Marichromatium purpuratum 984: one gene and its partner. The protein of the gene in region 2 binds, or shares a complex with, the protein of the main gene of each other region. Links are inferred from orthologs where the notes say so. Each region holds a gene or a part of one and is shown on either strand. Other genes may lie near its edges.

What was found. The genes of interacting proteins can lie anywhere in the genome.
Region 1: the proteins of trxA (region 2) and trxB are in contact, whole or in part, in a crystal structure (PDB 1F6M), measured with the Escherichia coli proteins. The link is inferred for Marichromatium purpuratum 984 from one-to-one orthologs.

What each region holds. Positions count from the first base shown.
Region 1 is NZ_CP007031.1:2,606,657-2,609,629, reverse strand. It holds trxB (thioredoxin-disulfide reductase), read right to left. Parts: upstream 1,987-2,973; coding sequence 1,015-1,986; downstream 1-1,014. Other genes in the region: MARPU_RS11355 (high-potential iron-sulfur protein), read left to right, coding at 2,906-2,973; MARPU_RS11360 (C40 family peptidase), read left to right, coding at 2,323-2,778; MARPU_RS11370 (GNAT family N-acetyltransferase), read right to left, coding at 1-952.
Region 2 is NZ_CP007031.1:390,168-398,191, reverse strand. The notes cover bases 5,189-8,024. They hold trxA (thioredoxin TrxA), read left to right. Parts: upstream 5,189-6,361; coding sequence 6,362-6,688; downstream 6,689-8,024. Other genes in these bases: rho (transcription termination factor Rho), read left to right, coding at 6,885-8,024; MARPU_RS01825 (DEAD/DEAH box helicase), read right to left, coding at 5,189-6,160. Outside these bases: pta (phosphate acetyltransferase), read right to left, coding at 1-1,911; MARPU_RS01840 (thioredoxin family protein), read right to left, coding at 2,082-3,095; ADP compounds hydrolase NudE, read right to left, coding at 3,140-3,688; yrfG (GMP/IMP nucleotidase), read left to right, coding at 3,879-4,598; more of MARPU_RS01825, read right to left, coding at 4,559-5,188. UniProt on the Escherichia coli protein: Participates in various redox reactions through the reversible oxidation of its active center dithiol to a disulfide and catalyzes dithiol-disulfide exchange reactions.

The sequences.
Region 1 (2,973 bases), 2.2 Mb from region 2 along the record:
TGCAGTGTTCCAGTCCCTGGTAGTAGCAGGCCTCGAAGTGGAGACTGTGGAAGGCGTCGCTGCAGCCCCAGTGGCGGCCGTAGAGGGTTCGGGCGCCGACCAGGTTGAAGGCCGCGGCGACGATCCGCGCTCCCTGGTAACAGAATACCACCAGCAGCGACTCACCCATGGTCTCGCCGAGCGTGGCGAAGAACGCCGGCGACAGGGTGGGGACACCGCCGCGCCGCTCGAAGGTGTCGCGGTAGAGCCGATGGAGGCTGGCCCACTCGGCGGCGCCGAGCTGGTCGCCGCGCAGTCGTGCGATGCGCAGACCGGCCTCGGCCACCCGTCGGCGCTCGCGGCGCACCTGTTTGCGCTTGGCCGAGGTGAACTGCGCGAGCAGACCGTCGAAGTCGCGCTCGTCGTCACGGTGCCAGTGGAACTGGCAGCCGAGCCGTGGCAGCAGTCCCGCGGTCGCGAGCGGCTCGCCCTCCCGCTCGGTGTGGAACAACCAGTGCATCGACGAGACCCCAAGCTGTTCGGCGAGGTGTCGCGCACCCTCGATCAGTGCTCGGGCGTGGCGTGGGCGCTCGGCGTCGTCGGCGCTGAGGATGCGCGGTGCGACCGCCGGGGTGTAGGGGGCGGCGATCACCAGCTTGGGGTAATAGGGGAGTCCGCGGCGGTGGTGCGCCTCGGCCCAGGCCCAGTCGAAGACGAACTCGCCATAGCCGTTGGTCTTGAGGTAGCAGGGCGCGGCGGCGCGCAGTATGCCGTCGGCGTCGCGCAGCGCCAGGTGCAGCGGGATCCAGCCGAACGTCTCGCCGACGCAGCCGTGTCGCTCCAGGGCGGCGAGGAAGCGGTGGTCGAGGAAGGGGGCGTCGTCGCCGACCAGCCGATTCCAGTCCGCGGCGGGGATCTCGTCGATCGCGCCGTGGGTGGTGAGGCTGAGCAAGGGGGGAGATGCATCGTGCATGTCCCCTCAGGTTGGGGCGGGTGGTGACGGCGCAAGCCGGTTGCGCGGTCACCGTCTCGGGGTCAGGACTGGGCCTGCTCCAGGGCCAGGGCGTCGAGATACTTCTCGGCGTCGAGCGCGGCCATGCAGCCGGTGCCGGCGGAGGTGATCGCCTGACGGTAGATCTGGTCCATGACGTCGCCGGCGGCGAACACCCCGGGTACCGATGCGGCGGTGGCGTTGCCCTGCAGCCCACTGGCGACGCGGATGTAGCCGTTGTCCATCTCCAGCTGGCCGGTGAACAGCTCGGTGTTGGGCTTGTGGCCGATGGCGATGAACACCCCGGTGAGGGCGAGTTCGCGGGTGCGCGCGTCCTTGGTGCTCTTGACGCGGATGCCGGTCACCCCGCTGGCGTCGCCGAGCACCTCGTCGAGGGTGTGGTCCCAGAGGATCTCGATGTTGCCGTGCTCGGCCTTCTCGAACAGCTGGCGCTGGAGGATCTTCTCCGCCCGCAGGCTGTCGCGGCGATGGATCAGGGTCACCTTGGCGGCGATGTTGGACAGATACAGCGCCTCCTCGACGGCGGTGTTGCCGCCGCCGATCACCGCGACCTCCTGGTTGCGATAGAAGAAGCCGTCGCAGGTGGCGCAGGCCGAGACCCCGCGCCCGCGGAAGCTCTGCTCGGAGGGCAGGCCGAGATACATGGCGCTGGCGCCGGTGGCGATGATCAGGGCGTCGCAGGTGTAGGTCGCCGAGTCACCCTCGAGGGTGAAGGGGCGGTTGCCGAGGTCGGCGGAGTGGATGTGGTCGAAGATGATCTCGGTCTCGAAGCGCTCGGCATGGCGGCGCATCCGCTCCATCAGCTCGGGACCCTGGACGCCATCCGGGTCGCCGGCCCAGTTGTCGACCTCGGTGGTGGTCATCAGCTGACCGCCCTGCTCGAGGCCGGTGACCAATACCGGGTCGAGATTGGCGCGCGCGGCGTAGACCGCAGCGGTATAGCCGGCGGGGCCGGAGCCCAGGATCAGCAGCCGGCAGTGCTTGGTGTCGCTCATGTCGATGGTCACTCCAAAGGGGATGGGTCGCCGTGTCTACGGGGCGCGTGACAACGGGCGTGAAAACAGAGACGGCCGGGGCTGGACCCGGCCGATGATGAGTCGCCGTAGACTGTAAGGGCTGGTTTGGAACACGTAAAGCAGTGTGCTGGCAGGGGGCGTGACCGGGGGCGCCGTTCGGCGCCTCGCGGGTTGTCGGCGAGATGCTGTCGAATCGCGCCTCGCTGCCTTGGAAGCCGTGTGTCGAGCGCCGATCCCGAGTCGGGTTGACAAGTGTGACTGGCTTTTCTAGATGTATGACATACAGCATCTTAGAAAAGATTGTTGCAATCAATTATGAGAAATGAAGCGGTCTCTTCCAGTGTGCGCGTCGGGATCCTCGCGGCGCTCGTATTGCTCGGTGGTTGTGCCGCCACGGGTGGGGCGCGCCAGCAGGTGGTCGAGGCTGGGCTCGCCCAGCTGGGGACACCCTACCGTTACGGTGGCACGGATCCGCGTACCGGAGTTGATTGCAGTGGTCTGACCTACTACGCCCACCACGCCGCGGGAATCGACATCCCGCGCGTCTCGGTGGCGCAGCTTGCCCGCGCCCGCCCGCTCGCCCAGGGGCGGGCACGCGCGGGCGACCTGGTGTTCTTCCGCACCGGTCCAGGGGTGCACCATGTCGGTCTGATGGTCGATGATGAGCGCTTCGTGCACGCCTCGACCTCGCGCCGCGAGGTTCGTCTGGCCCGGCTCGACGCGCCCTATTGGCGTGCCCGCTACCTTGGTGCCGGCACCTATCTCGACTGAATCGACCCGTCTCGACGGCCTCTTGTGCTCGCCTTTTAGGGACTCATGTTGCACAATGATCGACGGCCTCCGGGGTTTCCGGAGGTATCGAGATCACCAAGTGTGCCTTTTTGAAGGAGTTGATCCCATGTCCGATAAGCCAATTTGCAAGAGCCGTCGCGACGCCGTCAAAGTGATGCTGGGTACCGCTGCCGC
Region 2 (8,024 bases):
GTCGGGGAACACCAGTACGGTGGCGTGTCCGGCGACCTCGCTGTCGGGCATCTTCGAGCGTGCGACGTTGACGTCGACGGCGGCGTCGTACTGGATCGGACCCTCGATCTTGAGGTCCGGGCGACGCTCGCGGGCGAGCCGCGCGGCCTCGCGCACCCGCTCGACGTCCTCGCCCTTGCCCGAGCTGCCGCTCGAGTAAGAGAGCATCGCCACCCGCGGCTCGAGGCCGAAGGCCGCGGCGGTCTCGGCCGAGGTCACGGCGATCTCGGCGAGCTGCTCGGAGGTCGGGTTGGGGTTGACCGCACAGTCGCCGTAGACCAGCACTCGATCGGGCAGGCACATGAAGAACACGCTCGAGACCAGCTCGACGCCGGGCTTGGTCTTGACCGTCTCGAAGGCCGGACGGATGGTGTGCTGGGTGGTGTGCACCGCGCCCGAGACCATGCCGTCGGCGTCGCCCACGTGCACCATCATGGTACCGAAGTAGCTGACGTCCTCGAGCACATCGAGCGCCATCTGCTCGGAGATCCCCTTGTGCCGGCGCAGCTCGTAGTAGGCCTTGGCATAGCGCTCACGCTCCGGCGCCGTGGCCGGGTCGAGGATGCGGACCCCCTCGAGCTTGAGTCCGAGTTCGCCGATGGTGCGATGGATCTCGTCGGGATTGCCGAGCAGGGTGAGGTCGGCGACCTGGCGCAGCAGCAGGATCTCAGCGGCGCGCAGCACCCGCTCGTCATTGCCCTCGGGCAGCACGATGCGCTGGCGCCGCGCCTTGGCGCGCTGGATCAGCTCGTACTCGAACATCAGCGGGGTGACCCGCTCAGAGCGCCGCCCGGTGAGCCGGGTGCGCAGATCGTCGACGTCGACGTGCGCCTCGAACAACCCCAGCGCGGCGGCGATCTTGCGCGCGTCGCCGGGGAGAATGGTCGATTCGATGCCGTGCAGGTTCATCGCCGTGGTGAAGGTGTCGGTCGGCACCTGGAGAATGGCGACCTTGGTGCGGCGCAACCCCTCGATGAGCTGGCGCACCTTGTCCGAGGGCTCGATACCACCGGTGAGCAGCAGTCCGGCCACCCGCGGGAAGGCGGCCGAGGCATCGGCGGCGAGACTGGCGAGGATGATGTCGGCGCGGTCACCGGGGGTGATGATCAGGCTGCCGTCCTCGACATAGCCGAGGAAGTCGGGCACCGCCATGGCGGCAATCTTGTAGCTCGACACCACCTGGTTCATGGCGTCGTCGTCGCCGTAAAGGCGCTCGGCGCCCAACGCCTGACAGACCTCGCCGACCGTCGGCATGCCGAGTTCGGCGTCCTCGGGGATGACGCAGACGTTCTCCTTGTCGGTGAGCAGGTCGCGGGCACGGTCCTTGACCGTCTCGACGCACTCGGGCTCGACGCCGTTGACGATGCTCACCAGGAAGTCGCCGCCGCGCTCGCGCATCAGCTCGTGAGCAATGTGCAAGGCGTCCTGCGCCTCCTGTGGGGTGCGACCGAAGCCCTTGACCACCGCCACCAGACCGCAGCCGAAGTGGCTCGCCAGATCGGCGTTGAAGCCAAGCTCGAGCGAGGGGATCAGACCGTTGTAGTCGGTCCCGGCGCAGACCACCAGGTCGCAGCGCTCCTCGAGCATCTTGAACTTGTTGAGGATCAGCTTCAGCAGCTCGTCGTAGCGGCCGCTGCCGATCAGTTGCCGGGCGGTCTCGACCGTGCAGCCGTAGAGCATCTCGGGCGGAAACGGCAGATCGTAACGGCTGCGGATCAGCGCGGTCAGATTGTCTTCGCTCGAGCCTCGGGGAGCGAACGGCCGGAAGAACCCGACCTTCTGCTTGACCGACGAGAGCATCTCCATGAAGCCGAGCACGACCACGGACTTGCCGCTACCACGTCCGGCGCCGGCGATATAGACGCTTTGCATTATTCTTCCTCTTACGGGGCATGACGATCGTGCGCGATCGTCAGACCGTCAAAAACAGCGACGCGGCAAAATAACAGATAATAACCATGCCGGGATCGCGCTATTTCAATGACGTAGCGCCGGACCCCCTGATTTTCTCAACACTAGCACCGTACACGAATCGGGCGACCTCACTCATCGGAGGTCTCCACACGCCCCCGCCACCGACCATAGGAGAGATCGCGATAGGCGCGGCTGTCGATGTATTCGAGCACCCGCCCGAGCCGATAGAAACTCGCCACCGAGTCGACCCGCAGCAGCTCACGACCGCGCTCGTCGAAGAACAGCACCGACGGCGCATAGAACAGCCCCAGCTCGGCGGCCCAGTCGCGCGCGCGGACACGTCGACCGTCGGGGGTGATCACCGGGGTGGGGGCATCCATGTCGAGCTGTACCGCGTCGATCCGGGTGAAAGATGCATCCAGTCCGGTCTCGCGCAACACCTGGCCATGGAGCACGTCGCAGGCATGACACTCGCCGCGCTCGAAGAAGATCGCCAGTGGCCGTTCGGCAGGGAAGCGACGATCGAGGTTGTGCGGCGGCGGCTGGAAGAAATCGGCCTCGTTGAGCGCGTCGAGTTCGAACACCAGACGATTGTCGCCACGGGCGAGATAGTCGCGGAAGGACTCGCTTCGATAGTGGTCGTCGGCGACGTATTCGAGCGCGGCGCGAAACTGATAGGGCGGGTAGTAACCGCGCAGCCGCAGTGCCAGTCGTCCCGCGGCATCATAGAACAAGAGCGTCGGGGTGAAGTCGGCCTGCTCGCGCAGTGCCAGCGCGCGCTCGCTGAGCACCGTGCCATCCATCGCGGTGACCTCGGCCACGCCCCAGGCGTCGAGCGCGACCACATCGAAATGACGCCGGGTGTAGTCGCGGATGTCGGCCCGGCCGAACACCTCGTCCATCAACAGATGACAATAGGCGCAACGGCGCTGGCCGACATAGACCATCAGCCCGTGCTTGCCCGCCGCCACCGCCCCGGCCAGGTCATCGGGAAGATCGAACAGGGTCTCGGTGAACCAGTCGGGGTGTTCGAGCAGGGTCGCGCGCGGACGATCGTCGAAGGCCCCACCGCCCTCCTCTGCCACCACGGCGATCGTCACCGCCAGCAGAGCAGCAGCCAGCCATACTCGAATGATGGTCATGCGGATCCCTCCCGATATCGACCCCAGCGGTGACGGCGCGCCGCTCAGTCCCCGGCGGCAAGCGCGCGCTGCGCGAGGAAGAGCGCGGCGATGGCGCGCGCCTCGTCGAAGTCCTCGCGCGCGAGCAGCGCATCGAGCGCGTCCAAGCGCCAGGGTATCACCTCGATGTCCTCCGGCTCGTCGCCCGGCAGACGACTCGGATAGAGATCCTGGGCGAGCACGATCAGGCTGCGATGGGCGATATAGCCGGGCACCAGCGAGACTCGGTCGATGACGCGCAGCGCGCGCGCGCCATGCCCGACCTCCTCCTGAAGCTCACGATTGGCGGCCTCGAGCGGGTCTTCGCCCGGCTCCACCACCCCCTTGGGCAGGCCGAGTTCGTAACGCTCGCTGCCGGCGCCGTACTCGCGGATCAGCAACACCGTCTCGGCATCGAGCATCGGCACGATCATCACCGAGTCGTTGCCACTGCCGGGCACCCGCTCATAGGTACGCCGCGCGCCGTTGGCGAACTCCAGATCGATCTGCTCGACCCGGAACAGTCGACTCTCGGCGACCACGCGACGGTCGAGAATCTTGGGTTTGGACCGCATCAGGGACTCCTTGCAGGGATGAGAGCGCCGCGGCAGCCCGACACCGGGCACGCGGCTCGAAACCACCATAACCGAAGGCCGCCGGGGCGCGACGGGTTGGCGTCGCGCCCCGGCATCGGGCATCCTCTGCCCGACCGCTCCCGACCCAAGGCGGCGGTCTCCCACTCGCAACCAACCTCCGGCGCAGCACATGACCCCAGAGCCCATCGACCTCGACTGGACGCGGATCGACGCCGTCTTCCTCGACATGGACGGCACCCTGCTGGACCTGCACTTCGACAACCACTTCTGGCTCGAGCACATGCCCCGGCGCTATGCCGAGGCGCGCGGCATCCCGGTGGCGACGGCCAGGGCCGAGCTGCACGCCCGCTATCACGATCTCGCCGGCACCATCGAGTGGTACTGTCTCGATCACTGGAGCCGCGAACTCGGTCTCGACGTCGCCCTGCTCAAGCGCGAGGTCGAGCACCTGATCGCGGTGCACCCGCGGGTGGTCGAGTTTCTCGAACTGCTCGCCGCGCGCGGCAGGCGCCGGGTGCTGGTCACCAACGCCCACCAGCGCGCGCTCGCGCTCAAGCTCGAACGCACCCGTCTCGCCGGTCACTTCGAGCACATCATCTGCGCCCATGACCTCGGCGCGGTCAAGGAGACACCGGGATTCTGGTCGCGGGTGCAGACCATCGAACCCTTCGACCCGGCGCGCACTCTGTTCGTCGACGACAACCCGCAGGTGCTGCACGCGGCGCGCGACTACGGCTTCGGCTGGCTACTCGCCGTCGGCGCACCCGATTCACGCGCCGCGCCGCGCCGCGTCGAGGACTTCGCCACCATCACCGACTTCGGGCAGCTGATCCCCGGACTGGACGTGGCTCAGTCGACCGGCTCGATCTCCTCGGGCTTGGGCGACTGAACGCCTGTCTCCTGACTGGTTGAGGGCTTGCGTCGACGCCGCCGACGCCTCTTGCGCGGGGCCTCGGCCTGACCGGCATCGGTCTCGGTGGGCGGCTGGGGGGCGGGATCGGGGGCGGGATCGGTGAGGGCACAGGCGGCCGGGGCGTCCGAGACCTTGGTCGAACGCCGTCGACGCGGGCGCGGCGGCTGCGCCGACAACTCGCTCGAGGCGTCCTGGGTCGAGCCCTCGCCCGCCGCGCCCGGCTCGGTGGATCTCGGTCGCGCGCCGCGTCTGCGCCCGTCGCGTTCGCCGTGGCCGCGCTCACCACGCTCGCCGGAACGGCGCCCATCGCGACGCGCGCGCTCGGGACGCAAGCGGCTGCCGGGATCGACCTCGGCGAGCAGGCTCGGATCAACCGGCTCGACGGTGATCTTGGCGTCGATGAAGGACTCGATGTCGGGCAGACAGAAGGCATAGGTCTCGCAGACGAAGCCCACGGCATCGCCCGCAGCACCGGCACGCGCGGTGCGCCCGACGCGGTGGACATAGTCCTCCGGGTCCTCGGGCAGGTCGAAGTTGACCACGTGGGTGACGTCGGGGATGTGCAGCCCGCGTGCGGCCACGTCGGTGCCGACCAGCACCGGCAGCGAACCCTCGGTGAACTCGCGCAGCAGGCGCAACCGCTGTTTCTGCGGGACGTCACCGGAGAGCACGGCGGTGTTGATGCCGTTGCCCTGCAGATAGCCCCAGACGCGATCGGCCTCGCGCTTGGTGTTGACGAAGACGATGATCCGCGCATCGCCCTCGAGCCAGCCGCGCGCCAACCCGATCAGCAGCGGGATCTTCTCCTCGTTGGCGGTCATGTAACAGCACTGGCGCACCCGGTCGGCGGTGACCTGCTCGGTCTCGATCTTGATCAGACGCGGCTGGTTCATGTGCTCGTAGGCCAGCTCGGTGACCCGGTAGGAGAGCGTGGCCGAGAACAGCAGCCCCTGGCGCGACTCGGGCGGCGGCATCCGTCGCAGCAGGAAGCGGATGTCCTTGATGAAACCGAGATCGAACATGCGATCGGCCTCGTCGAGCACCACCACTTCGATGCCGCGCAGGTCGAACACCCGCTGCTTGAAGTAGTCGATCAACCGTCCCGGGGTGCCGATGAGGATGTCGACGCCCGCGGCCAGCTCATCGCGCTGCTTCTGGTAGCCGGTGCCGCCATAGGCCAACCCCAGACGCAAGCCGGTGTGAGCGCCGAGCACCAGCGCGTCCTTGTGGATCTGTACCGCCAGCTCGCGGGTCGGGGCGAGGATCAACGCCCGCGGTCGACAGACGGTGTCGGCGGCGTCGCGCGGCTCGGTGGGATGGCTGAGCAACCGCTGCATGGTCGCGAGCAGGAAGGCGGCGGTCTTGCCGGTGCCAGTCTGCGCCTGACCGGCGATGTCATGCCCCTCCAGGGCGATCGGCAGGGTCTCGGCCTGGATCGGTGTACAGTGGGTGAAACCGGTCTCGGCGAGACCCGCGAGGATCCGCGGATCAAGCGCCAGCGAGTCGAGGCGCGTCTGGGAGAGGTGTGTGTCTGTCATGACGTTTCGGGTATCCCTGAGCTGCAGACCTCGCGGGCGGGCAAGGCTTGCAAATTCTCTTCGCTTTGGATCAAATAGCATCTTACCCAAGGGCCCATATCAACGCCAATTCGCCCGCCCGCTCCACAGCCGACCCGCGCGACGCCTCAACGGCGAGTTCTCACGCCCTTCACCACACGAATTCAACGGGAGACGACTCCAGTGAGCGACAGCATCGTCCACGTGACCGATGACACCTTCGAGGAGGAGGTGCTGAAATCCTCCAAGCCGGTGCTCCTAGACTACTGGGCCGACTGGTGCGGTCCGTGCAAGATGATTGCCCCGGTCCTCGATGAGATCGCAAGCGAGTACGGCAAGGACCTCAAGGTCGCCAAGCTCAACATCGACGACAACCCCAACACCCCTCCCCGTTACGGCATCCGCGGCATCCCCACGCTGATGCTGTTCAAGGATGGCGAGGTCGAGGCGACCAAGGTGGGCGCCGTCTCCAAGTCGCAGCTGACCGCCTTCATCGACAGCAACCTCTGACACCCGGCAACCAACCAGCGCGCGGCGAGGCGCCCGTGCGTTCGAGGCGATCGACTTTCTAATTTCCACGGGGCGTCCGCCCGGACGCCCCCTCTCCGGTGGGCTGCCGTCCTGCAGCCGCATCCTCTCGCGACACCGATCCTTCTCGCGGGGCGCTGCCCACCAGCCACGACCTCTGTCTTTAACGATAACCGTGATGAATCTAACCGAACTCAAGAAGACGCCTGTACCCGAGCTGGTTGCCCTTGCCCAATCGATGGACATCGAGGGTGTCGGACGCTCTCGCAAGCAGGACCTGATCTTCGCCATCCTCAAGGCACAGGCCAAGCGTGGCGAGGACATCTACGGCGACGGCGTGCTCGAGATCCTGCAGGACGGATTCGGGTTCCTGCGCTCGGCCGACGCCTCCTATCTCGCTGGCCCCGACGACATCTATGTCTCCCCCAGCCAGATTCGTCGCTTCGCGCTGCGCACCGGCGACACCATCTCGGGCAAGATCCGTCCGCCCAAGGACGGCGAGCGCTACTTCGCCCTGCTCAAGGTCTCGGACATCAACTTCGATCGCCCCGAGAACGCCAAGTCGAAGATCCTGTTCGAGAACTTCACCCCGCTGTTCGCTCAGGAGCGGCTCACCCTCGAGGTCGGCAACGGCAGCACCGAGGACATCACCGCCCGCACCATCGACCTGGTCGCCCCCATCGGCAAGGGTCAGCGCGGCCTCATCGTCTCGCCGCCCAAGGCCGGTAAGACCATGATGCTGCAGAACATCGCCCAGTCGATCGGTCACAACCACCCCGATTGCTACCTGATCGTGCTGCTCATCGACGAGCGCCCGGAAGAGGTCACCGAGATGGCCCGCTCGGTGCGTGGCGAGGTCATCTCCTCGACCTTCGACGAGCCGGCCACGCGTCACGTCCAGGTCGCCGAGATGGTGATCGAGAAGGCCAAGCGACTAGTCGAGCACAAGAAGGACGTGGTTATCCTGCTCGACTCCATCACCCGTCTGGCGCGCGCCTACAACACCGTGGTGCCCTCCTCGGGCAAGGTGCTCACCGGTGGTGTCGACGCCAACGCGCTGCAGCGCCCCAAGCGCTTCTTCGGCGCCGCGCGCAACGTCGAGGAAGGCGGCAGCCTCACCATCATCGCCACCGCGCTGGTCGACACCGGCTCGCGCATGGACGACGTGATCTACGAGGAGTTCAAAGGCACCGGCAACATGGAGATCCACATGGATCGCCGCATCGCCGAGCGCCGTATCTTCCCGGCGATCAACATCAACCGCTCCGGCACCCGCCGCGAGGAGTTGCTGATGGGCCCGGCGGAACTGCAGAAGATG